DNA from 4 places in the Actinomadura rugatobispora genome. Region 3 is predicted to be linked to each of the others. Evidence: predicted binding sites of a transcription regulator. Region 3 holds the regulator's gene; each other region holds the start of a gene.

The links. The regulator HrcA, encoded in region 3, represses chaperone genes, less so after heat shock. The targets are predictions, from matches to a motif close to TTGGCACTCTCNNNNNGAGAGTGCCAA.
Positions count from the first base shown of each region.
Region 1: groES (co-chaperone GroES) is a predicted target of HrcA. The motif match lies at 3,907-3,933, and genes of this name have one in related genera.
Region 2: groL (chaperonin GroEL) is a predicted target of HrcA. The motif match lies at 4,376-4,402, and genes of this name have one in related genera.
Region 4: ACZ466_RS14685 (FmdB family zinc ribbon protein) is a predicted target of HrcA. The motif match lies at 4,191-4,217, and genes of this name have one in related genera.

Region 1 is NZ_AP029191.1:6,111,874-6,118,820, reverse strand. It holds gene ACZ466_RS27495 (hypothetical protein) at 1-805, opposite strand, end outside; gene ACZ466_RS27490 (sigma-70 family RNA polymerase sigma factor) at 802-1,413, opposite strand; gene groL (chaperonin GroEL) at 1,750-3,375, opposite strand; gene groES (co-chaperone GroES) at 3,475-3,783, opposite strand; gene ACZ466_RS27475 (class I SAM-dependent methyltransferase) at 4,009-5,283, shown strand; gene ACZ466_RS27470 (hypothetical protein) at 5,727-6,836, shown strand; gene ACZ466_RS27465 (phosphotransferase family protein) at 6,928-6,947, shown strand, end outside.
Region 2 is NZ_AP029191.1:5,772,695-5,779,641, forward strand. It holds gene ACZ466_RS25815 (hypothetical protein) at 1-372, shown strand, start outside; gene ACZ466_RS25820 (cold-shock protein) at 557-757, shown strand; gene ACZ466_RS25825 (hypothetical protein) at 825-1,091, opposite strand; gene ACZ466_RS25830 (TolB family protein) at 1,298-3,277, shown strand; gene ACZ466_RS25835 (hypothetical protein) at 3,362-3,727, shown strand; gene groL (chaperonin GroEL) at 4,530-6,161, shown strand.
Region 3 is NZ_AP029191.1:7,776,957-7,783,903, forward strand. It holds gene ACZ466_RS34835 (antitoxin YezG family protein) at 1-182, shown strand, start outside; gene hemW (radical SAM family heme chaperone HemW) at 306-1,514, shown strand; gene ACZ466_RS34845 (DUF4870 domain-containing protein) at 1,572-2,186, opposite strand; gene ACZ466_RS34850 (DUF3097 domain-containing protein) at 2,315-3,178, opposite strand; gene hrcA (heat-inducible transcriptional repressor HrcA) at 3,297-4,310, shown strand; gene dnaJ (molecular chaperone DnaJ) at 4,311-5,444, shown strand; gene ACZ466_RS34865 (16S rRNA (uracil(1498)-N(3))-methyltransferase) at 5,493-6,224, shown strand; gene ACZ466_RS34870 (hypothetical protein) at 6,292-6,947, opposite strand, start outside.
Region 4 is NZ_AP029191.1:3,436,966-3,443,912, reverse strand. It holds gene ACZ466_RS14700 (S-methyl-5'-thioadenosine phosphorylase) at 1-599, opposite strand, end outside; gene ACZ466_RS14695 (MMPL family transporter) at 701-2,782, opposite strand; gene ACZ466_RS14690 (nitrate reductase molybdenum cofactor assembly chaperone) at 3,139-3,738, shown strand; gene ACZ466_RS14685 (FmdB family zinc ribbon protein) at 3,822-4,151, opposite strand; gene ACZ466_RS14680 (potassium/proton antiporter) at 4,271-5,755, opposite strand; gene ACZ466_RS14675 (NAD(P)-dependent oxidoreductase) at 5,888-6,877, opposite strand.

The DNA.
Region 1 (6,947 bases), 1.7 Mb from region 3:
GGGCGGGACCCGCGGCGCGGGCCGGGCCGCGCTCCGCGGGCCCGGTGATCGCGACCGGAAGGGGCCGTACCGGGGCCGGGGCACGGGGAGCGGCGGTCTTGCCGGCCTCGGCCCGTTCGGCTCCGGCCTTGCCCGCCTCACCGGCGGCCTCGGCGGCGCCCTGCCCCAGCGTGGTGTGCTCGGTCAGCCCGCCGCCGGCGGCGGCGACGCCGGTGCTGGCCAGCACGGCGCCGGCCACGCCCAGCGCGACGATCGCGCGGGGGCCGCGGCGGCGCGGGCCGGACGGCGGGTGGGGATGCGGCCGGTCGTCCTCGACCGCGGAACCGGCCGGCTCGCCGCCGCGGACGCCCTTGACGTCGGCGGACGGCTCCCTGGCCGCCCGGACGGCCGCGCGGCACGCGGCGGGCGCCTGCTCGTCGACATCGCTGATCAGGGCGCTCAGCAGCCGCACGGCGGGATCGTCGGGGTCGCCCTGCGCCCACGCCGCGGACGCGGCGGACGCGGCGGGCAGGGCGGTGAAGGGTGCGGTGATCCCGGCGGCGAGGCCGGGAAAGCCGGGCTCAGCCCGGGTGGAGGGGTCGGCCCTCTCGGCGGAGGCGGCAGCGCGCCGCGCCCCGAGCGCGTCGAAGATGGCGTCGGTACGGCGGACCGCACTCAGGTCGGCCGCGGGCGTCACGGCCGCTCTGCCCTGGGGCCCGCCATGGGGTGGGGCCCCGGTCTGGGGAAGGGCGGCGCCGCGGGTCGGAATCGCGGGGGGTTCGACCGGCTCGTCCGGATCCGGGGCGCCCTGGCTCCGCTCCGTCAAGCGATCGACTCCTCTCTGGCCATCGCCCGGAGCCGGGCCAGCGCCCGGTGCTGCGCGACCCGTACGGCCCCCGCTGACATGCCCAGTACATTACCGGTCTCCTCGGCGGAAAGGCCCGCGACCACCCGAAGCAGGACGAGCTCCCGCTGGTTGTCGGGCAGCCGGGTCAGCAGGTCGCGGGCGCGCTGCGCCTCGATGTAGCGCACCACGGTCTCCTCGGGTCCGGGCCGGTCGTCCGGCCCGTCCGGGAGGTCCTCGGTGGGCACGGCGGCGCGGACCGCGCTGCGCATCGCGTCGGCGATCTTGTGCGCGGCGATGCCGAAGACGAAGGAGGCGAACGGGCGCCCCATGTCGCGGTAGCGGGGCAGCGCCGACAGCACCGCGATGCAGACCTCCTGCGCCACGTCGTCGGCGGCGTGGTACTGCCCCGAGACCCTGCCGAGCCTGGCCCGGCAGTAGCGGACGACCATCGGCCGCACCTGCGCGATGAGCACCTCGATGGCGCCGGGGTCGCCCTGGACGGCCCGTGTCGTGAGGTCCTTGAGGTCTCCTTCGTCGGCTCTGGCCGTGCGTGCGGCCCTGGTCCCGCGGCCGGTGTCGCGGGGCATTGGAGGGGCCGGGCCCTCCGAGGGTTCGACAGCGCGCGCGGTCGTACTCCCGGCGAAAGCTCCCTCGGTCACGTTGAGCATGATGCCCAGCGCACTCGGGCGTGTCTCCACTGTCGAAGACAACGGAATGGTCACAGTGTGGGGACAGAGGCCCCGATACTACGCATCGCGGTCGGCCGACTCCGAACGGTGGGAGTTTTGTCCGGCCTCACCGCGCACGCAACGACATTCCCCACCAAACGCCACCAAACTCCGGCTATTCGGTCAGACAGCACAAAAGGGAGGTTCCCCACCGTTCTCTGACACAACGGCGGGGAACCTCCCCTTCGCGGCTGATCAGTGGCCGTGACCGTGGCCGTGACCGCCGCCGCCGGCGGCCTCGTCGGCCTCCTCCGGCTTCTCCACGACCAGGGCCTCGGTGGACAGCAGCATGCCCGCGATCGAGGCGGCGTTGGTGACCGCGCTGCGGGTCACCTTCACCGGGTCGATGACGCCCTGCGCGATGAGGTCGGCGTACTCGCCGGTGGCGGCGTTGTAGCCGTGGCCCGGCTTGAGCTCCTGGACCTTGGAGACGACGACGTAGCCCTCCTGGCCGGCGTTCTCGGAGATCCAGCGCAGCGGCTCGACCAGCGCGCGGCGGACCGCCTCCGCGCCGGTGGCCTCGTCGCCGGACAGGCCGAGGGCGTCGAAGCCCTCCTTGCCCACGTGCACCAGCGCGCTGCCGCCGCCGGAGACGATGCCCTCCTCGATCGCCGCGCGGGTCGCCGAGATGGCGTCCTCCAGGCGGTGCTTCTTCTCCTTCAGCTCGACCTCGGTGGCCGCGCCGACCCGCAGCACGCAGACCCCGCCGGCCAGCTTGGCCAGCCGCTCCTGCAGCTTCTCGCGGTCCCAGTCGGAGTCGCTGTTCTCGATCTCGACCTTGATCTGGTTGACCCGGCCCTCGATCTCGCCCTGGTCGCCCGCGCCGTCCACGACGGTGGTGGCGTCCTTGGTGACCGTGATCCGGCGGGCCCGGCCCAGGTCCTCCAGGCCGATGCCGTCGAGCTTGAGCCCGATGGCCTCGCTGACCACCTGGCCGCCGGTCAGGGTCGCGATGTCGCCCAGCATCGCCTTGCGGCGGTCGCCGAAGCCGGGGGCCTTGACCGCGACCGAGGTGAAGGTGCCGCGGATCTTGTTGGCCACCAGCAGCGCCAGCGCCTCGCCCTCGACGTCCTCGGCGATCACCAGCAGCGGCTTCTTGGTCTGGGCGACCTTCTCCGCCAGCGGCAGGAACTCCTGCACGTTGGAGATCTTGCCGTCCACGACCAGCACGTAGGCGTCCTCCAGGACGGCCTCCATGCGCTCGGGGTCGGTGACCATGTGCGGCGACAGGTAGCCCTTGTCGAACTGCAGGCCCTCGGTGAACTCCAGCTCCAGGCCGAAGGTGTGGGCCTCCTCGACGGTGATCACACCGTCCTTGCCGACCTTGTCGAACGCCTCCGCGATCAGGTCGCCGATCTGCGCGTCCTGCGCGGAGATGGTGGCGACGTGCGCGATCTCACCCTTCTCGCCGACCTCGCGGGCCGTCTTGAGGAGCTGGTCGGACACGTACTGCGCGGCCGCGTCGATGCCCCGCTTGAGGGCCAGCGGCGAGGCGCCGGCGGCCACGTTGCGCAGGCCCTCGCGGACCAGCGCCTGGGCCAGCACGGTGGCGGTGGTGGTGCCGTCACCGGCGATGTCGTTGGTCTTGGTCGCCACTTCCTTGGCGAGCTGGGCCCCCAGGTTCTCGTAGGGGTCCTCCAGCTCCACCTCGCGGGCGATGGTCACGCCGTCGTTGGTGATGGTCGGCGCGCCGAACTTCTTGTCGATGACGACGTTGCGGCCGCGCGGGCCGATCGTCACCTTGACGGCGTCCGCGAGAGCGTTGACGCCGCGCTCAAGAGCCCGGCGAGCGCCCTCATCGAACTCAAGGATCTTCGCCATTGCGGGAAACTCCAGTTCCTGTACTCGGCACCGGACGCGTCCGCCCCGGCCGCCCCTGCAAGCGGGCCGGTCCGGGGCGGAGCGTCACATCAGCGGTGGTTACTTCTCGATGACCGCGAGGACGTCGCGGGCCGAGAGCACGAGGTACTCCTCGTTGTTGTACTTGACCTCGGTGCCGCCGTACTTGCTGTAGAGCACAACGTCGCCGACCTTCACGTCGAGCGGCACGCGGTCGCCCTTGTCGTCGATACGACCCGGGCCCACGGCCAGGACGGTGCCCTCCTGGGGCTTCTCCTTGGCCGTGTCGGGAATGACCAGGCCCGACGCGGTGGTGGTCTCGGCCTCAAGCGGCTGGACGACGATACGGTCCTCGAGCGGCTTGAGAACAACCTTGGTGGCGGTCGTCACGATCTGACCTCCCCTTCGATTGGTCCTCGGCCGGCCATGGCGGGCCGACCGGCACATGTGACAGAAGAGGCGACCCTGGACCGGCCTGTCGTCGCGGGTGCCAGACCGACCTTGTCGCTGTGGTTGGCACTCTCGCACTGAGAGTGCCAGTCATGGAGACTATTCCGTGGCCGGTGGCCCGTCAACACGGACACGGCCGCGCGGCCCGCCGCTAACGTCCAGCCTATGGACCTCCAGGCGTTCCGCGACCTGCTCACCCCGGCGGGCCAGGCCGTGCTCGCGGCGGCGGCCGGGTCGGACCTGTCCGAGAGCGGCCTGCTGACCACCGCCACCCGGCTGCGCGAGGAGCATCCCGGCGGCCCGGTGGCCGCGGCGCTGACCCAGGCGCGGCTGCGGGTCCGCGCCCGCGCCAAGTTCGGCGCGGACGCCGACGCCATGTACTTCACGCAGGCGGGGCTGGAGCAGTCCACCCGGGCGGGCGTCGCCGCCCACCGCGCCCGCCGCTTCGCCGCGTACCTGCACGAAGATTCTCCGGATGTTCACCCGCCGGCCTCCGCCGGAGTCCTCGACCTGGGCTGCGGCATCGGCGCCGACCTGATCGCCCGGGCCCGCGCCGGCTGCACGGGCGAAGGCGTCGAACGGGACCCGCTCACCGCCGAGGTCGCCCGTGCCAACCTGGCCGCCCTCGAACTGGACGACCTGGCCTCCGTCCGGCTGGGCGACGCCCTCGACGCCGACCCCGCCGGCCGCGCGGCCGTCTTCGCCGACCCGGGCCGCCGCACCGCCCGGGGCCGCGTCTTCGACCCCCGCTCCTACGAGCCGCCCCTGGACGACGTCCTCGCCCTGGCGTCCCGGGCCCCGGCCGCCTGCGTCAAGGTCGCGCCGGGCATCCCCTACGAGGCCCTGTGGGACGGCGGCGACGGCGCCCCCCTCACCGGGGCGCCGGTCGAGGCCGAATGGATCTCCGAGGGCGGCGAGGTCAAGGAGGCCGCGCTGTGGCTGGGCGGCCTGGCCGGGGACGTCCGCCGCCGCGCCACCCTGCTCACCCCCGGCGCCCCGGCCGTCACGCTCACGCCCGAGCCCGGGCTGGGCGAGCCGGAGGTCCGCCCCTGGGGCCGGTTCCTGTACGAGCCGGACGGCGCCGTCATCCGCGCCCACCTGGTCGCCGAGGCCGCCGCGCGGGTCGGCGGCTGGCTGGCCGACCCCCGGATCGCCTACGTCACCTCCGACACCCTGGCGCCCACCCCGCTGGCCGCCGCGTACGAGATCGAGGACGTGCTGCCGTTCTCGGTGAAGCGGCTGCGCGCCGAGCTGCGGCGGCGCGCCCCCGGAACGCTCACGATCAAGAAGCGCGGCTCGGCCGTCGACATCGACCGGCTCCGCCGCGACCTGGGCTTCGGCGGCCGCTCCGGCGCGCGCCGGACGGGCGGCGAACTCGTCCTGCTGCTGACCCGGGTGGGACGCGATCCGGTCGCGCTGCTGGCCAGTCCGGCGCGCTGAAAGCGCCATTCCGCACCGAAGATCTTCGTCCGGGGAAGAACGCCATGACCGGCCGCGCCCGATGCCACAATCGGGCACATCCTCAGCACTTCCGGGTATTGCGCCGTCGGACCGCGTGCGCCGAATGAGAGATCGAATTGGCGGGCCGCCATCCCTGGCAGCACCGAGGACGCGCCGATCACCGCCTCGTTCATCCGGTTCTCCTGGTTCTCCCGGAAAACCGGGCGATGTCGCGATGGAAACAATGGTCCGAACCCGGATAACAAGTGCACGAAACAGACCCCGCAATGTTCCCCGTCCCCCGCTAGGAGCACCCTCCGAACGCACTACAGTTGGCGCTTCACGATTCATTCCCGCGCACCGCGTCACGGCACACGAAGGGGCATCGGGTGGAAACGAATCACCACTTCCTGCGGACGGGGGGTCAGCCGGTTTCGGATCGGATGAGGGAATTGCTCGCCCGGGCGGCACAGGACCACGTCTACGAGCAGCGCTCGCAAGGACAGGTCCTCGACGAGATACGCCGGCGCCTGGAGGGCATGGAGTGGCTCCTCCGCGAGGTGCGCGAGGGCGGGCTCGGCGGCATCACCGGGCAGCTCGAAGGGGTGCGCGGCCAGGTGGTGGACCTGTTCGGCAAGCCCCCCGAGTGGGCCGAGGGCCTCGCCGAGCACATCGAGTCGGTCGGCGAACGCGTCAAGCCCGTCGCCGAGCTCCCCGCGCTGTGGGCCGACGTCGGAATGGTCTCGGAGAACGTCGACGAGGGACTCACCCGCATCCAGGCCATCATCGACACGGCGCGGGACGTCACCGACGCCACCCAGCGGGCCGCGCAGCGCATGGAGGAGATGTCCAAGCGGCTGGACCGCCTCCAGGGCAGCATGGAGGCGGCCTCGGTCCGCTTCAACCGCCTCGACAAGTCGCTCGCCGAGATGGGCCACCGGGCCGAGCGGCTGGAGCACTCGATCAGCGGCGTCGGCACCCGGGTCGACCGGTCGCTGGGCGATCTGGCCGAACGCGTCGAGCAGGCCCTGGAGGCCGTCAACGGCCGCGTCGAGGGCGTCGGCGGCCGCCTCGACGGCCTCGACGGCCGGATGGAGGGCCTCTCCGGCAAGCTGACCGGCCTGGACGGCCGCCTGGAGGCCATCGACGACCGCGTCACCGAGCTCGTCCGGCGCCCGGCCTTCGACCAGGGCCACCGGTTCGACGCGCTGGAGAAGCACCTGGCCGACGCCGTCGACCCGCTGAGGGACGAGCTGCGGGCCCGCCCCGACCGCCACGAGGTCGAGGCCGCCCTGTCGCGGATCGCCAAGACCGCCCACGACGACGTCGCCGGCCGGTTCGAGACCGTCCGCGAGGAGGTCACCGCGCAGGCCGACCTCGTCTCCCGCCGGGTCGGCGGCGTCCAGGACGAGTTCTCCCGGAAGGTCGACGGCGTCAGCGAGAAGGTCGAAGCGGTCCACGAGGACGTCCTCAAACGCCTCTCCACCCTGGAGGAGACGATGCTCGCCCTCGCCGAGGCCCTGCTCCGCCCCCGCCGCGACCCCAAGGACTGACCCGCCACGCACATTGTGACGTGCACTTTGTTACGTTCCGTCTTCGTAAAATCACTCCCAATACCGATCGCCATCCGTTTTCATGGAACGCGTGACGTACACATCGGCACC
Region 2 (6,947 bases), 2.0 Mb from region 3:
AAGGTCGATCTCCTCTTCGCGGACGTGGCGCGCAGCCGGAATCCGCCGTGGCGGGTCGGTCCCGACACCCTCGCGGCGATCGATTCCCATTTCTGGGACTGGTCACTGTGGCTGGTGAGCAAGCGTTACCACGGAATGACCGATCGCGTCCGTGGAGAACTCCTCACAATGAACCGGCACCTTCTCGAACCGATGGGAATCCGGCCGCTTCCGCTCACCCTGGAAGAGGCCGCCGACCGATTCGTACGCGCCAGGGACCGGCTGGAGACCCGCTACGGGATACGGATATCCCGGCGTCTGGAGGAGGAAGTCCGCCCTCTCGTACGCGCCTCGCACGGTGACCATTACCGGCCGTCCGGTCTTCGGTCATAAGGGCTGTCGTCCCTATCACGGCGCCTATATGGTCGACCCCGATCACGCCGCGTCGACCTCCGTCACGGTCCTTCGAGAACGGTGGGGACGCGGTCGAGGTTTCGCCGGGCCGCGCGGTAGAAGGGGCGTCGGTCCGAAGCATCAACCGTGGCCGGGGGCCACGGACGAGCGGCGGGTTTTGCTGATGGCGCAGGGCACAGTCAAGTGGTTCAACGCGGACAAGGGCTACGGCTTCATCGCGGTGGACGGCGGCCGGGACGTGTTCGTCCACTACTCGGCCATCGAGATGGACGGCTATCGCAGCCTCGAGCAGGGGCAGCGGGTGGAATTCGAGATCACGCAGAGCGACCGGGGTCCGCAGGCGGAGTCCGTGCGCACCATCTGACCGGCGATAGATCGAGCGCGCGGGACCCGGCTTCTTCCCCGAAGCCGGGCCCTCGCCGTGCCCGGGGTCAGCGCCGGACGACGACCGGAGCCTGCCGGTCGACCTCCCGGGCCAGCACCATGACCATGTTCTCGAAGGCCTGCTCGCCGTACTTGCGCTTGAGCACGCCGTAGACGTCCTTGCGCGCGCCCTCGCGGAGCATCTCCGACAGCACGGTGTGGTCGACCGCGCGTCCGGCGGCGAGCTCGTCGTAGGCGTGCCGCGAGAGCCGGAGCAGCTCCGGATGGGCGGCCGACTCCGCGAGGAGCATGCCCGCAGCGTCTCTGAGTTCCATGCGCGCAGTCTACGTCCGCGCGAGATCACCGGGATCGCGAAGCGGCGTACCCGCCGGGCGCTCCCCCCTGCCCGGACTGGGCGGGATGGCGTTCTCGTCCACCGAGAGCGGGGTTCTTGACAGGCGAATTCCGAATTGCGATTCTATTTTGGGCTCGCGCCGTGTGACCGCGGTCACTCACCACCCCCCCTTGAGAGGACGTGCTCATGCCGTACCTGACGATGACGAGCCGAAGAACCAGGTGGTCACGGGGCTGGGCGGCCGTGCTGCTGGCCGGCGCGCTGACCCTCGGCGGCGCGGCCTGGCAGCCCGTCGACGCGGCGCCCGCGGCGGCCACCGGCAACGGCAGGCCCGTCAGCCCGCCCGCTCCCAAGCCCGAACCGATCAAGGTCACCGAGCTGCCGCTGCCCCCGGTCACGCCGTCCACCGGCGAAGGCGCGTGCACCCCCGCGCTCAACCCGCACCGGACCGGATGCATCGGCCGCTCCGTCGACCTCCAGTCGGGGGACTTCCTGCCCGACGGCAGGCACGTCACCGCCACCGTGGACTTCGCGGGCGCACCCGCCGCGCCCGACCCGGCGAGCGTCTACACCGGCCGGCAGCTGATCATCGTCAAGACCGACGGGACGACCTTCCCGGGCGGCGACGCCTGGAAGTGCGTCACCTGCGGGGTGCCCGACGGCAACGCGGTCGGCCGCAGCGAAGCGATGGACTACCCCCAGACCTTCGACGACGGCAGGCGCCTGCTCGCCGGCACGAACATCATCGACTGCGGCCCGCACCGCCTCACCAGCCAGGCGTGCACCCCTGAGCGGACCCACATCTACCCCATCCGCTGGAACGTCACCCCCGACGGCTCCGGGCCGGGCGGGAGCATCCGCGAGCTCCGCCTGCACCCCGACAACGTCCACCTGGGCTTCAACGTCGCCACCGTCACCAACGGGAAGTTCAACCAGTACGGCTACCTGGCCCGCCTGAAGTTCAACCCCGCGCCCGAGACGGGCACGCCGCGGGCCCCGCGCTACGACCTGGTCAAGGTCACCAGGCTGTTCGACCCGGCCGACACCCAGCCCGTCAGCGTCGACCCCCGCCACCCCGACCGGCTGCGGATCAACCCCGAGGCCATCACGGTCGGCGAACTGCGCGGCTTCTCCGGCAGCGGCCGGGAGGTCACCTACGTCGGGTACCCGGGCGAGTCGTCCAACATCGACGTCTTCGCCGCCGACCTGAAGACCGGCAAGGTCCGCCGGCTCACCGCCCACCCCGAGTACGTCGACCCGGTCGACATCTCACCCGACGACCGGTGGACGGCCGTCATGGACACCCGCGGCACCGACCGCCAGATGTTCCTGGCCGGCATGCGCGGCATCCCGCCCGTCACCGACCTGATCACCACCAGCGCCACCTCGTCCACGCGCAACAACGGGCAGCGGCGGTTCTTCCAGCCCTACCTCATCGACCGGTACGGCGACCGCGGCTCCTACCAGGGCCAGCGGATCAACGCGGCGGGCGACGGCAGCCCCGGCAGCGTGAACGACCCGGAGTGGAACGGCAGGGCGGATCCGAAGTGGTCGCCCGACGGCACGAGCATCGTGTACTGGCAGGCGCTCACCGTCCCGCCCGCCTGCGGCGGCCACAACCCGCTCCCGTGCCGGCCGTCCACCGCGCCCGGCGGACGGACCGCCCGCATGATGATCGCCCGCCTCACCAGCCGCACGCCGCTGCGGCCGAAGCCCGTCGCCCCGATCTCGGACACCGTTCCGTGGGGCACGCCGTACGTCCCCGGCAGCCCGACCCCGGCCCGGCCGTACCCGCCGCAGGGCACCTACACCCTGAAGGGCAAGAAGTCCGGCTCGGCCAAGGTGACCATCACCGAGAACGCCGGCCGCACCATCATCAGCACGGTCGCCGTCAGCTACACGAACTACTCCGACGACGGCGCCCGCATCCTCAACGGCACGGAGAAGGTGGGGGTCCAGAACCCCACCCCGACCCTGAACAAGGTCGACTGGTACTCCGACCTCGTCCAGACGGGCCGGGACGGCCGGGTGCACGGCACCAAGAAGTCCAGCCCCGACGGGTTCCACCTGACCATCGACGTCCTCACCAACTTCTTCCAGGCCACGGGCACGCTGACGACCACCCTGGACGGCCGCGCCTACACCCAGCCCGCCAACGACACCTGATCCCGCGGGCGTGACCTCCGGTCTTCGCGTCGTCCCAGGGCGACGCGAAGACCGGAGGGACCAGCGGCCTGGGAAGCTTGGCCAATGGACGGCATCGCCCCTCCCTCCCGGACCGAGGTGGAAGCCCGATGGATCGCCTTGACGACCGGGTCGGCCACTCGGGAAGCGGTGCACGCCTGGACGCTCCAGTGGGTGGAGGGCGAGCACGCGACCGTCACGGACCCGATGGTCTGGAGCGCTTTGCTCCGGCTCCACGGCTTCGACATGACCGCAACACCTGAGGCGCCGAACATGATCGGCCATGGAGGCCGAGGGCGCTACGTCCATCCAGACGCCCACATCGCGCGAGAGTTGGCGTGCTGGCGGGTCGCCTGCCGCGAGTACGACGCCGATCCCACGGCCTGGCTCCAGCGCACGCGCGACCAGGCAAAGCGACATCGCCGCCCGTGAACCGGACCACCGCGTCCCCAGCGGCGGCGGGGCACCGCACCCTTCCAGCCCAGCCCCCCAGAATCGCCAGGTCATGGCCCTATTCTGCCGGGCGGTGGCGCGCCCCCGTGACCGCCGGTCAGCCGGGCGACGAGCCGGGGCGGCGCCGATGCGCGGCGCGCCGCGCGCCGCTGGAGACCGGCGCCCACGCCGCCCTCTTGACTCCGCGATGCCTCAAGGCACGCGACGAGGACACGAAGCGGCCGGTCCCGGCCTCACCGGAGCTGGTGGCAATCCTCCTCACGCACGTCGCAGGGTTCGGACGGCGGAAGACAGGCGGCTGTTCCGTGCCCAGCGGTGGGAACCGGCTCGCCCCTGTCAGCGACGAATCCGTGCGGCGGCGGGCTCGTGCTCACTGATGCCCAGCTCAAGACGCCCCTCGCGAAGCGACCGTATGACCTCCGGCATGCCCGCCTGACGCTGTGGCTGAACGGCGGCGTTCCGGCGGCCGACGTGGCGGCTCGGGCCGGGCACTCGGTGGCTATGCTGCCCTCCGGGGCACCGGACGGTTCCGCCCCAGGTCAGGGCAAGTCTGGCATGGTGGACGAGGTATCCCCTGGTGACGATGGTTGCCGCTTGCACTCGACAGGGTAGAGTGCTAAAAAACGGTTGGCACTCTACTGTGGAGAGTGACAATCCCACAGTCTGGATCGAGGCGACGAGGCCTCAGTCCGGCGGCGGAATGGCAGTCGTCGGGGAGGTCGTCCGTCGCGGGCGTCGGCTCGATCCATCAGGCCGTCTTGTTCCGGGAGGACTGGAGCCTATGGCTGCAAAGATGATCGCGTTCGATGAGGAGGCCCGTCGGGGTCTGGAGCGCGGGATGAATCAGCTCGCCGATGCCGTGAAGGTGACCCTTGGTCCCAAGGGTCGCAATGTGGTGTTGGAGAAGAAGTGGGGCGCTCCGACGATCACCAATGACGGTGTGTCGATCGCCAAGGAGATCGAGCTCGAGGACGCGTGGGAGAAGATCGGCGCGGAGCTGGTCAAGGAGGTCGCCAAGAAGACCGACGACGTCGCCGGTGACGGCACGACGACGGCGACCGTCCTGGCCCAGGCTCTCGTCCGTGAGGGTCTGCGCAATGTTGCCGCCGGTGCGAACCCGATGTCGCTGAAGCGCGGCATCGAGGCCGCGGTGGAGCGGGTCAGCGAAGAGCTGTCGAAGCTGGCCAAGGATGTGGAGACCAAGGAGCAGATCGCTTCGACGGCGTCCATTTCGGCCGGTGACCCGCAGATCGGCGAGATGATCGCCGAGGCGATGGACAAGGTCGGCAAGGAAGGCGTCATCACCGTCGAGGAGAGCAACACCTTCGGGCTGGAGCTGGAGCTCACCGAGGGCATGCGCTTCGACAAGGGCTACATCTCGCCGTACTTCGTCACCGACCCCGAGCGGATGGAAGCGGTCCTGGAGGACCCCTACATCCTCATCGTCCAGGGCAAGGCGTCGGCCAACAAGGACCTGCTGCCCGTCCTCGAGGGCGTCATGCAGTCCGGCAAGCCGCTGCTGATCATCGCCGAGGACGTCGAGGGCGAGGCCCTGGCCACCCTGGTCGTCAACAAGATCCGCGGCATCTTCAAGTCCGTCGCCGTCAAGGCCCCGGGCTTCGGTGACCGCCGCAAGGCCATGCTCGGCGACATCGCCACCCTGACCGGCGGGCAGGTGATCTCCGAGGACGTGGGCCTGAAGCTGGAGAACACCTCGCTGGACATGCTGGGCCGTGCGCGCAAGATCGTGGTGTCCAAGGACGAGACCACGATCGTGGACGGTGCGGGCGACGCCAACGAGATCGCGGGCCGGGTCAACCAGATCCGCACCGAGATCGACGGGACCGACTCCGACTACGACCGCGAGAAGCTGCAGGAGCGGCTGGCCAAGCTGGCCGGCGGTGTCGCGGTGATCAAGGCCGGTGCGGCGACCGAGGTGGAGCTCAAGGAGCGCAAGCACCGGATCGAGGACGCGGTGCGCAACGCCAAGGCCGCGGTCGAGGAGGGCATCGTCCCCGGTGGCGGCGTGGCGCTGCTGCAGGCGGGCATCCCGGCCTTCGAGAAGCTGGACGTGTCCGGCGACGAGGCCACCGGTGCCGCGATCGTCAAGCGGGCCCTGGAGGAGCCGCTGAAGCAGATCGCGGTGAACGCCGGCCTGGAGGGCGGCGTGGTGGTGGAGCGGGTCCGCAACCTGACGCCGGGTGAGGGCCTGAACGCCGCCACGGGCGAGTACGTCAACATGTTCGAGGCGGGCATCCTGGACCCGGCCAAGGTGACGCGGTCGGCGCTGCAGAACGCCTCCTCGATCGCGGCGCTGTTCCTGACCACCGAGGCCGTCATCGCCGAGAAGCCGGAGAAGACCCCGGCCGCCGCCGGCGGAGGCGCCCCGGACATGGGCGGCATGGACTTCTGATCGAGCGGTCCACGCCCCGTGTCGGGTGAACGGCACTGAGGGGGCGGTCCCATTGGGACCGCCCCCTTTTGCCGTCCTGCCGCCGCGGTCACCGGTTCGGCACGATGCACCCCTTTGACCTCCTCCCCCTCGTGAACGAGGGGGGATTCCAACCCGTGGCCTCAGGAGAGGAGCAGGGGTTGAGGTTCGCGGTTCGTCCGCCCCGGCGACCCGGAGCGTCCCCGCGCAGCGACGGCCGGTCCGGCCGCCGTGCCCACGAGCCTGAGTCTGGTCTCGTGGGCGATGTTGCGTGGCCGCGTTCACATCGGCGGCATTGCCGGCGTAGCCGCAGGACCGGCACCGGAAACACGCTTGGCTCTCGCGTGCCTCCCGATCCCCGGTTCCGCACGCCAGCAACGCTGTGAGATGTACGCGGGATCGATCTTGTTGCACGCGGCCGGGCGTCCTGTGTTTCAGCCGCTCGACCAGCAAGGCCCGGCCAGCTTGGTCTGTCTCCACCGGTCAGGCAGCACAGACGCTGGCACCAGCCTGCAGGCCGCGCCCGGGTTTCGGAGATCCGTCGTAGCGGCGGATCTCCGGTCCTTGTCCTCTCCGCAGAAGTCGATTCCTCCCCCGCCTGAAGGCGGGGGTCTCTTCGGATGTTCCCCCCCTGCCCGACCCCCTGCGGATCCTGGTGGTGGCCGCGCCTATCGCCCTCGACCTGATGCTGTACGAGAACAAGGACCGGCCCATCGGCTAGCCGTCAGCACGACCAGGCCGGGACACTGAACGCGCGCCGGTCGTTGA
Region 3 (6,947 bases):
GCCGGTTCAGCGCCGAGTTCGACTACGACGGCGAACCCGAGTTCAGACCGCCTCTGACCCCGTCCGCCTACGCCCTCGACCTCGAACGCTTCCCCCGTTCGGAGGAGCACATCCCCGGCTGGCTCCGCGACAAGCTGGGCGAGGGCGCCCACGGCATCACGACCCTCAGGCCACGCCGCTAACGGCAGAAGCGCCCGCCCCCGGGGCCGCCGGCCGGGCGCTGTGTATCCCTGGGCCCTGGTCGGCTCGCCTTGGACGCGGCGGCGCGGGACGGAGCAGGGCGTCGGGCGGGGCAGACTTGAAGGGTGCCCTCTACCCTGCCCGACGGTGACCCGGTACCCGCCGATGGTGCGCTGCCCCTGAGCGCCCTGGACGGGCTGGGGAAGCGGCCGTTCGCCTTCTACGTGCACGTCCCGTTCTGCGTGACGCGGTGCGGCTACTGCGACTTCAACACCTACACCGCCACAGAGCTCGGCCCCGGGGCGAGCCGTGACTCCTATGCCGAGACGGCGATCGAGGAGGTACGGCTGGCCCGCCGTGTGCTGGGCGACGCGGACCTGCCCGTGGAAACGGTGTTCGTGGGGGGAGGCACACCCACCCTGCTGCCTCCCGAAGACCTGGGGCGGATCCTCGGGGCCATCGACGCCGAGTTCGGCCTGGCCGGGAACGCCGAGATCACCACGGAGGCCAACCCGGAATCGGTGGACGACCGCTACCTGGAACGCCTGCGGGAGAACGGGTTCACGCGCGTCTCGTACGGCATGCAAAGCGCGCGCGAGCACGTGCTGGCCGTCCTGGACCGCACCCACACCCCGGGCCGGATCCCCCAGGTCGTCGACTGGACGCGCAAGGCCGGCTTCGAGCACATCAACCTGGACCTGATCTATGGCACTCCGGGTGAGAGCGATGACGACTGGCGGGCCTCCCTGGAGGCGGCGCTGGCGGCAGGCCCCGACCACGTGTCCGCCTACGCGCTGATCGTGGAGGAGGGGACCCGCCTGGCCGCGCAGGTGCGGAGGGGGGAACTGACCCCGCCCGATGACGACGCGATGGCCGACCGCTACCTCATGGCAGACGAACTGCTGTCCGCCCAGGGGCTGAGCTGGTACGAGATCTCCAACTGGGCCGCGACCCCGGACGCCGCCTGCCGCCACAACCTCCTCTACTGGACCGGCGCCGACTGGTGGGGCGTCGGGCCCGGCGCGCACAGCCACGTGGGCGGCACCCGCTGGTGGAACGTCAAGCATCCCGCCGCGTACGCCGCCCGGCTGGCCGAGAAGGTCACGCCCGCGCACGCCCGCGAGGTCCTGGACGACGATGACCGGCACATCGAGCGCGTCATGCTGGAACTGCGGCTGGCCGAGGGCTGCCCGGCCGGCCTGCTGGACGACGCGGCGGTACGGCGCGCCATCGCCGACGGCCTCGTCGAGCCCGGCCCGTACGAGCGGGGCCGCGCCGTCCTCACCCTGCGCGGCCGCCTGCTCGCCGACGCCGTCGTCCGCGACCTCACCTGACCGGCCGCGCCGGGCCGGGCCGGGCCGGGCCGGGGCGTGCCCGACCAGGTCCGCGGCCTACTTGATCATGGGCCAGGCCATGATGGTCGGGAAGGTGTACCACTCGCCGCGGTTGCCCGCCACGGCGGCCAGGATCAGGTAGACGATCTGCGCCACGCCCAGCGCCAGCGTCGGGATGAGCCAGATCCCGAGCGTGACCACGCTCAGCACCAGGTTGACGATCAGGTAGACGGTCTGGCTGATCGCCAGGTTGAGGCCCTGGGCGCCGTGGTGGCGCAGGAACGCCGACTCGTCCTTCTTGATCAGGAAGAGCAGCAGCGGGGCGATGAACCCCAGCAGGAACTGCCCCAGATGGCCCATGAGGGCCCAGGTGCGCTCGTCGGACGTCGCGCCCTGCCCATAGGGGGCGCCGTAGGGCTGCATCTGGCCGCCGTAGGCCGGGGCCTGACCGTACCCCGGAGCCTGCCCGTAGGCCCCGTAGCCGGGGTCGTGACCGGCCTGTCCGTACCCGGGCGCCTGACCGTACCCGGGCTGCTGGCCTTGGCCGGGGTTCTGCCCCCCGGCGCCCTGCCCGTACGGGTCCTGCCCGTAGGGATCGTGCCCGTGCGGGGCTTGACCGTGGCCCGGCTGCTGCTGTCCGTACCCTGGCTGTTCCGGAGGCCCGTACGACATCGCGTTCTCCTCGTGGGGGTCGCTGACGGAGGCGATCGATCTAAGGCGCGGGGACTGATCGGGCAGTTGGCGATATGGAGATAGATAGGTGCCGCCACCCCTTGGATGGCGCGGTGCGGTCAGGAGGTTCAGGGCTCCGGCGCGGTGACGAAGTCGATGAGCTCTTCGACACGGCCCAGGAGGGAGGGTTCCAGGTCGGTGTAGGTGGCGACCGATCCGAGGATCCGTTTCCATCCGGCACGCACGTCGTCCCCCCAGCCGAGCGCGGTGAGCACACCTTCTTTCCAGGGTACGCCGCGGGGGACGCGCGGCCACGCGGAAATTCCCACCGTCGAAGGCTTGACGGCCTCCCAGATGTCGATGAAGGGGTGGCCCGTGATGAGCACGTGGGGCGAGGACACCTGAGCGGCGATGCGGCTCTCCTTGGAGCCCTCGACGAGGTGGTCGACCAGCACCCCCAGGCGGCGTCCCGGGCCCGGCGCGAACTCGTCCACGATGGCCGGGAGGTCGTCGACGCCCTCCAGGTACTCCACGACGACGCCTTCCACGCGCAGGTCGTGGCCCCAGATCTTCTCGACGAGCTCCGCGTCGTGGACGCCCTCGACGTAGATGCGGCTCTCCTTGGCGACCTGTGCGCGCAGGCCCCGCACGGCGATCGACCCGGACGCCGACCGCACCGGCCGACCCTGGCCGCCGCCGGCTCCACCCGCGCCGCCCGGGGACCCCGGCGCCGCTCCGGTGGGACGGACGAGCGTCACCGGCCGGCCGTCGATGAGGAACCCCGCCTTGGCGAGCGGGAACACGCGCCGCTTGCCGAAACGGTCCTCGAGCGTGACGCCGAACTTGTCGCATCCGACCACGGCGCCGCAGAATCCGCTGTCCGGGTCCTCGGCGACCAGGCCGTTCTCGGCCGGGATCTCCGGGATGGTCCCCTTGCGGGGCCGCCGCCAGTCGCCCGCCAGAACGTCGTCGCCGTAGTCCTTGCTCTGCACGTTCAGGACTCTAACGAGAGCCCGGGCGGTCCGGCATCTCCGAATGCGGCTCGCCTGGCCGTACACTTGGCACTCGGAAGTATGGAGTGCCAGTACCGGGGGCAGAGGAGGTGACCACGTGCTCGACGACAGGAAACTCGCGGTCCTGCGGGCCATAGTCGAGGACTACGTGTCCACCAACGAGCCGGTCGGGTCCAAGACGCTGGTCGACCGGCACAACCTCGGCGTGTCCCCGGCGACGATCCGCAACGACATGGCGGTGCTGGAGGAGCAGGGCTACATCCACCAGCCGCACACCAGCGCGGGCCGCGTCCCGACCGACAAGGGCTACCGGCTGTTCGTCGACCGGCTGTCGACGATCAAGCCGCTGTCGGGCGCGGAGCGCCGCGCGATCGAGACCTTCCTCACCGGCGCCTACGACCTCGACGACGTGGTCGGCCGCACGGTGCGGCTGCTGGCCCAGCTCACCCGGCAGGTCGCGGTGGTGCAGTACCCCTCGCTCACCCGCTCGTCGGTCCGGCACGTCGAACTGGTCCCGGTGGCCGACCACCGGCTGCTGCTGGTCCTGATCACCAACACCGGGCGGGTCGAGCAGCGCTTGATCGAGGCGCCCGCGCAGCTGTCCGAGGAATCGATCGGGCACCTGCGGGCGTTGCTCAACACATGCCTGGACGGGTGCGGGCTCGGCGAGGTCCCGGCCGCGGTGGCCGACCTGCCGGACCGGGTGCAGCCCGAGGACCGGCCGGTGACGGCCGCCGTGCTCTCGGTGCTGCTGGAGACGCTGGTGGAGAAGCACGATGAGAAGATCGTCTTCGCCGGCGCGGCCAACCTGGCGGCGGTGGACTTCTCGCAGAGCCTGCGCGAGGTGCTCGAGGCGCTGGAGGAGCAGGTGGTCCTGATGAGGCTGCTCGGGGAGACGGGCGACTCCTCTACAGTTACGGTGCGGATCGGCACCGAGAACCCCGACGAGGGGCTCCGATCGACCTCGGTGGTCGTCGCCGATTACGGGGTCGGCGACATGACCCTGGCCCGGCTGGGAGTGCTCGGGCCTACACGCATGGACTACCCCGGCACGATGGGAGCGGTACGGGCAGTGGCACGCTACGTCGGACAGATCCTGGCGGGGTCGTAAGTGGCCAACGACTACTACGCGACCCTCGGCGTCCGCCGCGACGCCAGCCCGGACGAGGTCAAGAAGGCCTACCGCCGGCTGGCCCGGGAGCTTCACCCGGACGTGAACCCGGACCCGGAGACCCAGGAGCGGTTCAAGGAGATCACCCAGGCCTACGAGGTGCTCTCCGACCCGAAGAAGCGCGAGATGTACGACCTGGGCGCCGACCCGTTCGCACCGGGCGGCGCGGGCGCCGGGGCGGGCGGCTTCGGCGGCGCCGGATTCCCGTTCAGCGACATCATGGACGCCTTCTTCGGCAGCGCGGCCTCCCGCGGGCCGCGCACCCGCGCCCGCCGCGGCCGCAACGCGACGCTGCGGGTGGAGCTCGGCCTGGACGAGACCGCGTTCGGCACCACCCGCGAGCTGTCCATCGACACGGCGGTGGCGTGCACCACCTGCAGTGGCTCGGGCTGCGCGCCCGGCACCCACCCGGACACCTGCGACACCTGCCACGGGCGGGGTGAGGTGCAGCAGGTGCAGCGCTCGTTCCTGGGCCAGGTCATGACGGCCCGGCCGTGCCCGCAGTGCGGCGGCTTCGGCAGCGTGATCCGCACCCCGTGCCAGGAGTGCTCGGGGGACGGCCGGGTCCGCACCCGCCGCACCGTCAAGGTCAAGATCCCGGCGGGCGTGGAGAACGGCATCCACATCCAGCTGGCCGGCGAGGGCGAGGTCGGCCCGGGCGGCGGCCCGCCCGGCGACCTGTTCCTGGAGATCGTGGAGAAGCCGCACGCGATCTTCGAGCGGGAGGGCGACGACCTGCACTGCACGGTCGAGATCCCGATGACGGCCGCGGCGCTGGGCACCAGCGTCACCGTCGAGACGCTGGACGGCGCCGAGGACGTCGACATCAAGCCGGCCACCCAGTCCGGCCAGGTGATCAGGCTGTACGGGCGCGGCGTCCGGCATCTCAACGAGAGCGGCCGCGGCGACCTGCACATCCATGTCAACGTCGAGACCCCGGGCAAGCTCGACGAGGAGCAGGAGGAGCTCCTGCGCCGCCTGGCGCAGCTGCGCGGCGAGGAGCGCCCGCCCGGCAAGTTCGCACCGGGGCAGCGGAGCGTGTTCTCCAGGCTCCGGGACGTCTTCAACCAGTAGGAGCGCGGTGCGGCCGGCGGCGGCCGCACCGGACGCCAGGAGATGCCGATGAGTCCGCCGGTGTTCCTCGCCGAGACCGCCGGTCTGGAGGGGGAGCGGGTCGTCCTGGACGGCCCCGAGGGGCGGCACGCCGCCACCGTGAAGCGGCTGCGGCCCGGCGAGCGCGTCGACCTGACCGACGGCGCCGGGCTGCTGGCCGAGTGCGTCGTCGTCACGGCCGACCGGTCGTCGCTGACCCTGGACGTGCTGGCCCGCGAGCGGCGCCCGGCGCCCGAGCCGCGGCTGGTGGTCGTCCAGGCGCTGCCCAAGGGGGAGCGCGGCGAGCTGGCGGTGGAGACGATGACCGAGGCGGGCGTGGACGAGATCGTCCCGTGGGCGGCGGCCCGCTGCGTCACCCAGTGGCGTCCCGAGCGCCGCGAGAAGGCGCTGGGCCGCTGGCGGTCCGCCGCGCGGGAGGCCGCCAAGCAGGCCCGCCGCAGCCGCCTGCCGGAGGTCGCGGAGCTCGCCACGACCGACCGGGTCGCCGGACGGCTCGCGGCGGCGTCCGCCGCGCTGGTCCTGCACGAGGAGGCGGAGGGGCCGCTCAGCGCGGTCAGGCCGCCGGCCACCGGGGAGATCATCGCGGTGGTCGGGCCGGAGGGCGGGATCACCGAGGAGGAGCTGGCGGCGTTCGCGGCGGCGGGCGCCCGCACGGTGCGCCTGGGCCCGACGGTGCTGCGGACCTCCACGGCGGGCGTCGCCGCCCTGTCAGTCCTCATGGCGGCCACCGGCCGCTGGTAGACACACGGACCGGCCGCGCGGGGCGTGGGACCGGGCCGGTGTCTCACCGGCCCGTGCGGCGGCGGGGTTACTGGGCGGAGGAGCCCTCGGACTGGGCCGGGACGGGCTGCTCCTCGCTGATCGGCGGGTCGCTCGGGGTCGTCGGGCCCGGGTCGGTCGAACCGGTGTCGGACGGCGACGGCGACGGCGACGGGGACGTCGAGGGGCCCGGGCACGCCGAGGGCGGCGTGCCGCCGCCGGACCCGCCGCTCGGGGCGGGGCTCGGGGTGCCGGCCGTGCTCGGGGCCGGGGTCGTGCCGGCGCAGGCGGGGGAGCCGGGCGACGCGGCGGGCGACGGCGTGCCGGTCTCGCTCGGGTCGCCGCTCTCGCTGGGGACGGCGGAGGCGGGCGGCTGCGCGTTGGGCGGGACGCCCTGCGGACCGGTGGGATCGCCGTCGGAGCTGTTGTGCCGCCCCTTCTCGGAGGTGCCGTTGCTGCCCGCCGACTGGATGAGGTCGATCGTCTGCGGAGCGGTGACGCCGATGCCGGCGATGAGGACGGCGACGGCCACGGCCAGCACGGGGCGGGCCCAGATCGCCGTGAACCAGTCCCAGCCGAACCTGTGCTGCGCGCGATCGTCGATACGGCTCCGGATCTTCTCCAGGCCGTCGGCCGAGGGTATGACCCCCGCCGCCTCCGCGTGCAGGGCGCGGCGGAGGATCTCGCCGTGCTCGTCGTGGGGGT
Region 4 (6,947 bases), 4.3 Mb from region 3:
GCCAGTTCGCGGGCCAGGACGGCTTCGGGGTGGCCGGTCATGCCGATCAGCGTCCAGCCCTGTGCGGCGTACCAGCGGGACTCGGCGCGGGTGGAGAAGCGGGGGCCCTCGATGACGACGAGGGTGCCGCCGTCGACCGGGGCCCACTGGGCGGTGCGGGCGGCGGCGAGGGCGGTCTGGCGGCCGGTCGGGCAGTACGGGTCGGCGAACGACAGGTGGACCGCGGCGCCCTCGTCGTAGAAGGTCTGGACGCGGCTCTGGGTGCGGTCGACGAGCTGGTCGGGGACGGCCAGCGTGCCGGCGCCGTAGTCGGGGGTGAGGGAGCCGACGGCGCTGGGGGCCACGATCTGGCGGACGCCCAGGGCGCGCAGGGCCCAGAGGTTGGCGCGGTAGGGGATCCGGTGCGGCGGGTGGCGGTGGTCGCGGCCGTGGCGCGGGATGAAGGCGACCCGGCGGCCCGCGATCTCGCCGATGGCGATGGCGTCGCTGGGCGGGCCGTACGGGGTGTCGGGCCGCACCTCCTCGATGTCGTCGAGGAAGGAGTAGAAGCCGGAGCCGCCGATGACCCCGATCTCGGGCTGGGACGTCGTTTGAGCCATGCCGCCGACATTAACGAGCTGCCGGATCCCGGCGGGAGGCCCCTCGGGGATTGTGGATAACTTGCCGAAGGGGCCCGGCCGACGGGCCGGGCCCCTTCCGGTCAGCCGACCGGGTCCAGGACCTTGGCCTGGTCGGAGTGGGGCGTTGTGGTGGGCTTGGCGAGGCGGCTCGGGGCCCAGATGCGCCGGCCCAGGTCGTACGAGAGGGCCGGGAGCAGCAGGGACCGGACGATGATGGTGTCGAGCAGGACGCCGAAGGCGACCACGAAGCCCATCTCGGCCAGGCTCACCAGGGGCAGGGTGGCGAGGGCGGCGAAGGTGGCGGCGAGCACCACCCCGGCGGAGGTGATCACGCCGCCGGTGACGGTGAGGCCGCGGATGACGCCGCGGCGGGTGCCGAGGTGCTGGGACTCCTCGCGGACGCGGTGCATGAGGAAGATGTTGTAGTCGACGCCCAGGGCGACCAGGAAGATGAAGGCCAGGAGGGGGAAGCCGGAGTCGGTACCCTCGAAGCCGAACACGTGCTGGAAGATGAGCGCGGAGGCGCCCAGCGAGGCCAGGAACGACAGCACGACGGTGGCCATCATCAGCAGCGGTGCGACCAGGGCGCGGAGCAGGGCGACGAGGATGAGGAAGACCACGGCCAGGACGATCGGGATGATGACCTTGTTGTCGCGGTCGGCGGCCCGGTTGATGTCGAGGGTGGTGGCGGTGGTGCCGCCGACCTTGGCGTCGGCGCCGGGGACGGCGTGGACGGCGGTGCGGAGCCGGTCGATGGTGTGCTGGGCCGCCTTGCTGTCGGCGGAGTCGCGGAGGGTGGCCTCGTACTGGACGAGTCCTCCGACGGTGACCGGTTCGCCGAGTTCGGCGATGCCCCGGGTGCCGGTGACGGCGGTGGCCACCTGGGGTGCGGCGGAGGCCTTGGCGATGACGACGGCGGGCGAGCCGGAGCCCGCGGGGAAGTGCCGGGCGGCGACCTCGGCGCCGACGATGGAGTCGGGCTTGTCGACGAACTGGCCGGCGTCGGAGAGGCCGTCGGCCTTGAGCGAGGTCAGTCCGAGGGTCATGGCGACCAGGCCGACCGCGGTGACGGCCCAGATGACGCGGGGGCTGGCGCTGACGAGGCGGGCGATGCGGCTCCAGACGCCGTGCTCGGACTCGTACGCCTCGGGCTTGAGGTACTTCTCGTCGTGGCGGGGGACCAGCGGCCAGAAGATCCAGCGGCCGAAGATGACCAGCAGGGCGGGCAGCAGGGTGGTCATCGAGGCGAGCGCGGTGACGACGCCCGCGGCGGCGACCGGGCCCAGGCCGGCGGTGGAGTTGAGGTCGGCGGCCAGCAGGCACAGGAGGCCGACGGCGACGGTGGCGGCGGAGGCGACGATGGCCGGGCCGGCGCGGTGCAGCGCGTAGGCCATGGCCTCGTGCCGGTCGTGGTGCCGGTGCAGTTCCTCGCGGTACCGGGCCACCAGGAGCAGCGCGTAGTCGGTGGCGACGCCGAAGACCAGGACGGTGAGGATGCCGGCGCTCTGCCCGTTGACGGTGAGGCCGGCGTGCTTGGCCAGGAGGTAGACCACCGACTGGGCCAGGCCGAGGGCGAAGACGGCGCTGAGCACGGGGACGAACCAGAGCAGCGGGCTGCGGTAGATGAAGAGCAGCAGGATGATCACGACGCTGCCGGCGGCCAGGAGCAGGAAGCCGTCGAGGGTCTCGAAGACCTTGAACATGTCGGCGCCGCCGCCCGCGGGCCCGGTGACGTGCGCGTCCAGTCCGGGCGGGCCGCGCTTGGCGAGGTCGCGGGCGTCGTCGACGGCCTTGACGACGTCGACGTCGGTCAGCGGGACGAGGGTCTGCAGCGCCTTGCCGTCGCGTGAGGGGAAGGGGCCCTGCGGCTGCTGGGCGCCGGGGAGCTTGGCGAACGCGGCGGTGTCGGACCTGGCCTTGGCCTGGTCGGCCGGGGTGACGCCGCCGGAGCGCTCGTAGACGATCACGGCGAGCATGGTCTCGTCGGCGCGGAAGCGCTCCTGCAACTCGACGACCTGCGTGGACTCGGCGCCCGCGGGCAGCCAGGAGGCGGCGTCGTTCTCCTCGACCTCGCCGAGCTTGCCGGCGAGCGGGCCGAGGGCGGCCAGCAGGACGACCCAGACGGCCAGGACGGCCCATTTGGTGCGTCTGCCGGCGATCACCGCGGTCAGTCGGTGGGCCCATGTCCGGGGCGGGCTTGCGGAACTCATCGTCTGCTCCCAGGGAATCTCAAGATATGTCGCGAGAGACCTTAGATTGTCTCTGTTTCCGAGAGTTGTCAAGTAATATCGCGAGTTGCCTCGGCGGGTCCGGCGGCGCGTTCTCATCGTCGCCGCGAGGGCGCCGGGCGCGCGTCCGGCGGAAGGAGTGAGCGCGCGTACCTCTCCAGGGTCATCGCGGCGGCCGCCGCTCCCCCCTGAGAAGTAGGGCAAAGCTCTGGAACCGGACTCAGGTGAACGTGGTCCAACGGGACGGAGAAGATCCGAAGACCCACTCACTCCGATCCGACGGGGGACCGGTGGACACCGTGGTGTGGCGGGCGGCCTCGCTGCTGCTCTCGTACCCTGACCAGCGCCTGTACGACCGGCGGCCGATGCTGCGCACGGCGGTCGCCGACCTGCCGGACGGGGTCGCGCGGCGCCGCCTGGACGCCTTCCTCGACCATCTCGACCGGACCCCGCCGATGGGGCTGACCGTCCACTTCCTGGACGTGTGCCGCGGCGGGCGCCTCCTCCTTCTGGCGGATCACCGTGAGGAGGAGGAGCGGCGCATGGCGCGGGCCCGTCTCGCCGACCTCTACCGGGCCTACGACCACGACATGGACGACGAGCCTCCGGACTCCCTGCCGGCGATGCTGGAGTACGCGGCGCTGTGCGCGGACGACTGGCTCCTGCGTGAGCATCAGGTCGCCCTGGAACGGCTACACGCGGCCCTGGACGCGAAGGGCAGCCCTTACACGGTTCTCGTGGAGGCGGTGCGCGCCACGCTCATGCGGCCGCCGAATACCGCGAGGCGAGTACATACTGCGAGAGGTGTACGCGGCTGCGTCGCGCGCGCAGGGCGCGCCCACAGGGACCTCGCTCTCGCGACGTTCCTTCAGGACGGGGAGCGTTCGTAACGCCGAATGGCCGGCGGTTCACGCCGGCTGGAAACGGGACGATCGCGGCAGGCCCGTCCTGGACGGGCCTGCCGGAACCGGGCTCAGGCCACCTTCTCCGAGGAGGACGAGGAGGAGGTGGAGGAAGAAGAGGACGACGACGTCGAGTCCTTGGAGCTCGAGGACGACGAGTCGGGCTTCTTGGCGTCCGAACCGCTCGACGACGAGGCCGCGGTCGAGGACGACGACGAGCCGGAACCGCGGCTGTCGGTGCGGTAGAAGCCCGAGCCCTTGAAGATGATGCCCGCCGCCGAGAAGACCTTGCGGAGACGGCCGGTGCACGCCGGGCACTCGGTCAGCGCCGCGTCGCTGAACTTCTGCACGACCTCAAGGGGTTCGCCGCACTCGGTGCAAACGTACTGATACGTCGGCACGGTTTCCTCCTCGCCGCCTCAGCCCGGGCTGATCCCGTGCTGGCACTCAACTCAATCGACTGCTAATCGTACCCGTGCATTGAACACGATTCGCCGCCGCCCTGTTCCCGGCCACCCCGTCAGTGGCCGGTCTCGCCGAACCAGCCGGCCAGCTTGCCGCGCCGGCTGACCGCGCGCAGCCGCCGTTCCGCCGCGTCCCGCACCTTGTCGGTGGAGACGACCAGGAGGGTGTCGCCGGCGCGCAGCGAGGTGGTGGGCTCGGGGACGAAGCTGCTGCCGTCCCGCACGACCAGGGTGACCGAGGCGCCCTGCGGCAGCCGCAGCTCGAAGATCTCCACGCCGTTCAGCTGGGAGTCCTGGGGGACCCGGACCTCCAGCAGGTCGGCGTGCAGTTCCTCCAGCGGGGCGGCCTCCACGTCCAGTTCCCGGGCCTCCTCGTCGGGCTGCAGCCGGCACCAACGCGCGGCCAGCGGCAGCGTGGGGCCCTGCAGCGCGGTGAACAGCACCACGATGTTGAACACGATCGCGAACAGCGCGGCGGAGCCGGGGACCTCCTCGACCATGGGGATGGTGGCCAGCACGATCGGGACGGCGCCGCGCAGCCCGGCCCACGACGCGAAGATCTTCTCTCCCAGCGAGAGCTTGAAGCCGATCGTGGACAGCATCACCGACAGCGGCCGCGCCACCAGCAGCAGGACGGTCCCGATGGCCAGGGCGGGGATGACCTGCCCGGGGAGGTCGCCGGGCGAGGCCAGCAGTCCCAGCAGCACGAACACGCCGATCTGCGCGAGCCAGCCGATGCCCTCGGCGAAGCCGCGGGTGGCGGGACGGTGCGGCAGCCGGGAGTTGCCCAGGACCAGCGCGCTCACGTACACGGCGAGGAAGCCGCTGGCGTGGGCCAGGGCCGCGGCCCCGTAGGAGCCGATCGCCAGCGACATGACGGCGATCGGGTAGAGGCCGGAGGCGGGCAGCGCGACGCGGCGCAGCACCAGCGCGCCGAGCCAGCCGATGAGGATCCCGATGATGCCGCCGGCGACCAGCTCGTACACCATGACGGCGGCCAGTTCGAGCAGGTTGGGGGCGGCGGCGTGGGTGCTGAGCGCGATGACGACGATCACGACGGGAGCGTCGTTGATGCCGGACTCGGCCTCCAGCAGCCCGGTCAGCCGGGACGGCAGCGGCAGCCGGCGCAGTACGGAGAACACCGCGGCCGCGTCGGTGGGGGCGAGCACGGCGGCGAGCAGGAACGCCAGCCGCCAGTCCATGCCCAGCATCCAGGCGGCCGCGACCGCGACGACCACGATGCTGATCAGCGTGCCGATGGTGGCGACGGCCACGGCGGCGGGGACGGAGGGTTTGACGTGCCGCCAGTTGGTGGTGATGCCGCCCTCGGCGAGGATCAGGACGAGGGCGGCGAGCCCCAGGATCTCGGCGAGTTCGACGTTGTCGAAGTTGATGTGGAGCGGGCCGCCCTCGCCGATGAACAGGCCGATGCCCATATAGGCGAGCAGCGTGGGCAGCCCGAGGCGGTGGGACAGCCGTACAGCGACGATCGCGCACAGTACGAGGCTGGCCCCGAGGAGTAGCCAGATGTCGAGATGCACATCCCACCCTTCGGGTCGCGGAGCCGAGGGCCGGCACGGAAGCTGATCGTTTAGGGATCCTACAGATACATGTGCTGATCACATAATGTCGGCTGACGGGACGGGGGCGGAAACGGCGCGGTGGGGGCCTGTTCAGCGCCGTCTGACCTGCGGATCTATTCCGTTTACGACATTTGTCACAGGGCGTCCGGTGACCGCCGCTCCGACGTTGTCCCGCACCGCCGAGATCACCTTGATCTGCGCCTGCCCGGTTCCGCCCGCGACATGCGGTGACAGCAGCACGTTCTCGTGCGAGCGCAGCGGATGACCCGCGGGCGGCGGCTCCGCCTCGAACACGTCCAGCGCCGCCCCGGCCAGCCGCCCCGACTCCAGCGCCGCCAGGATCGTCTCGTCCGGGACGATCCCGCCGCGCGCCACGTTCACCAGCAGCGCCTTCTCCGGCAGCAGCGCCAGCCGGTCCGCGTCCAGCAACCCGGCCGTGTCCGGGGTCAGCGGCAGCGCCAGCACGAGGATGTCGGAGCAGGCGAGGAGGTCGTCCAGCTCCCGGTAGGTCGCCGCGGCCTCCGGGCGGCGGCGCCGCGACCAGTACGACACCGCGCAGCCCAGCGCCCCGAACAGCCGGGCCGCCTCCACCCCGATCGGGCCGAACCCGACGATCCCCACCCGCTGGGTGTGGATCTCGCGGGCGCCGAGGGCCAGCAGCTCCTCCTGCGGCCATCCGCCCTCGCGCACGCCCCGGTCGGCCCGCACCAGGTGGCGGCAGAGCGCGAACGCCGCGCCGACCGCCCATTCCGCGACCCCGCGGGCGTTGGCGCCGGCGGCGTTGGCCACCGGGACGCCCGCGGCGGCGAGCGCGGCGGTGTCCACGGAGTCGGTCCCGACGCTGGGGGTCTGCACGAACGCCAGCCGCGGCGCCGCGGCCACCGCCTCGGCGTCCAGCCGCAGCAGCCCGGTGTAGTCGGCGACGATCAGCTCGGCGGCCGGGAGCGCGGCGAACAGCCCGTCCCGGTCCCGGACGGCCGGGAAGAGCAGCTCCACCGCGTCGCCGAGCGGCGCCAGCAGCCCCTTCATCAAGTCCTCGCCGATCGGGGCGAGGGTGAGGATCCGCCACGGTGCCGTCATCTGAGACCTCCGGGATGTGGGTCCGGTCACGGGGCTGTCATGCTAGATCCACACCGGAGCGACGTCCCGT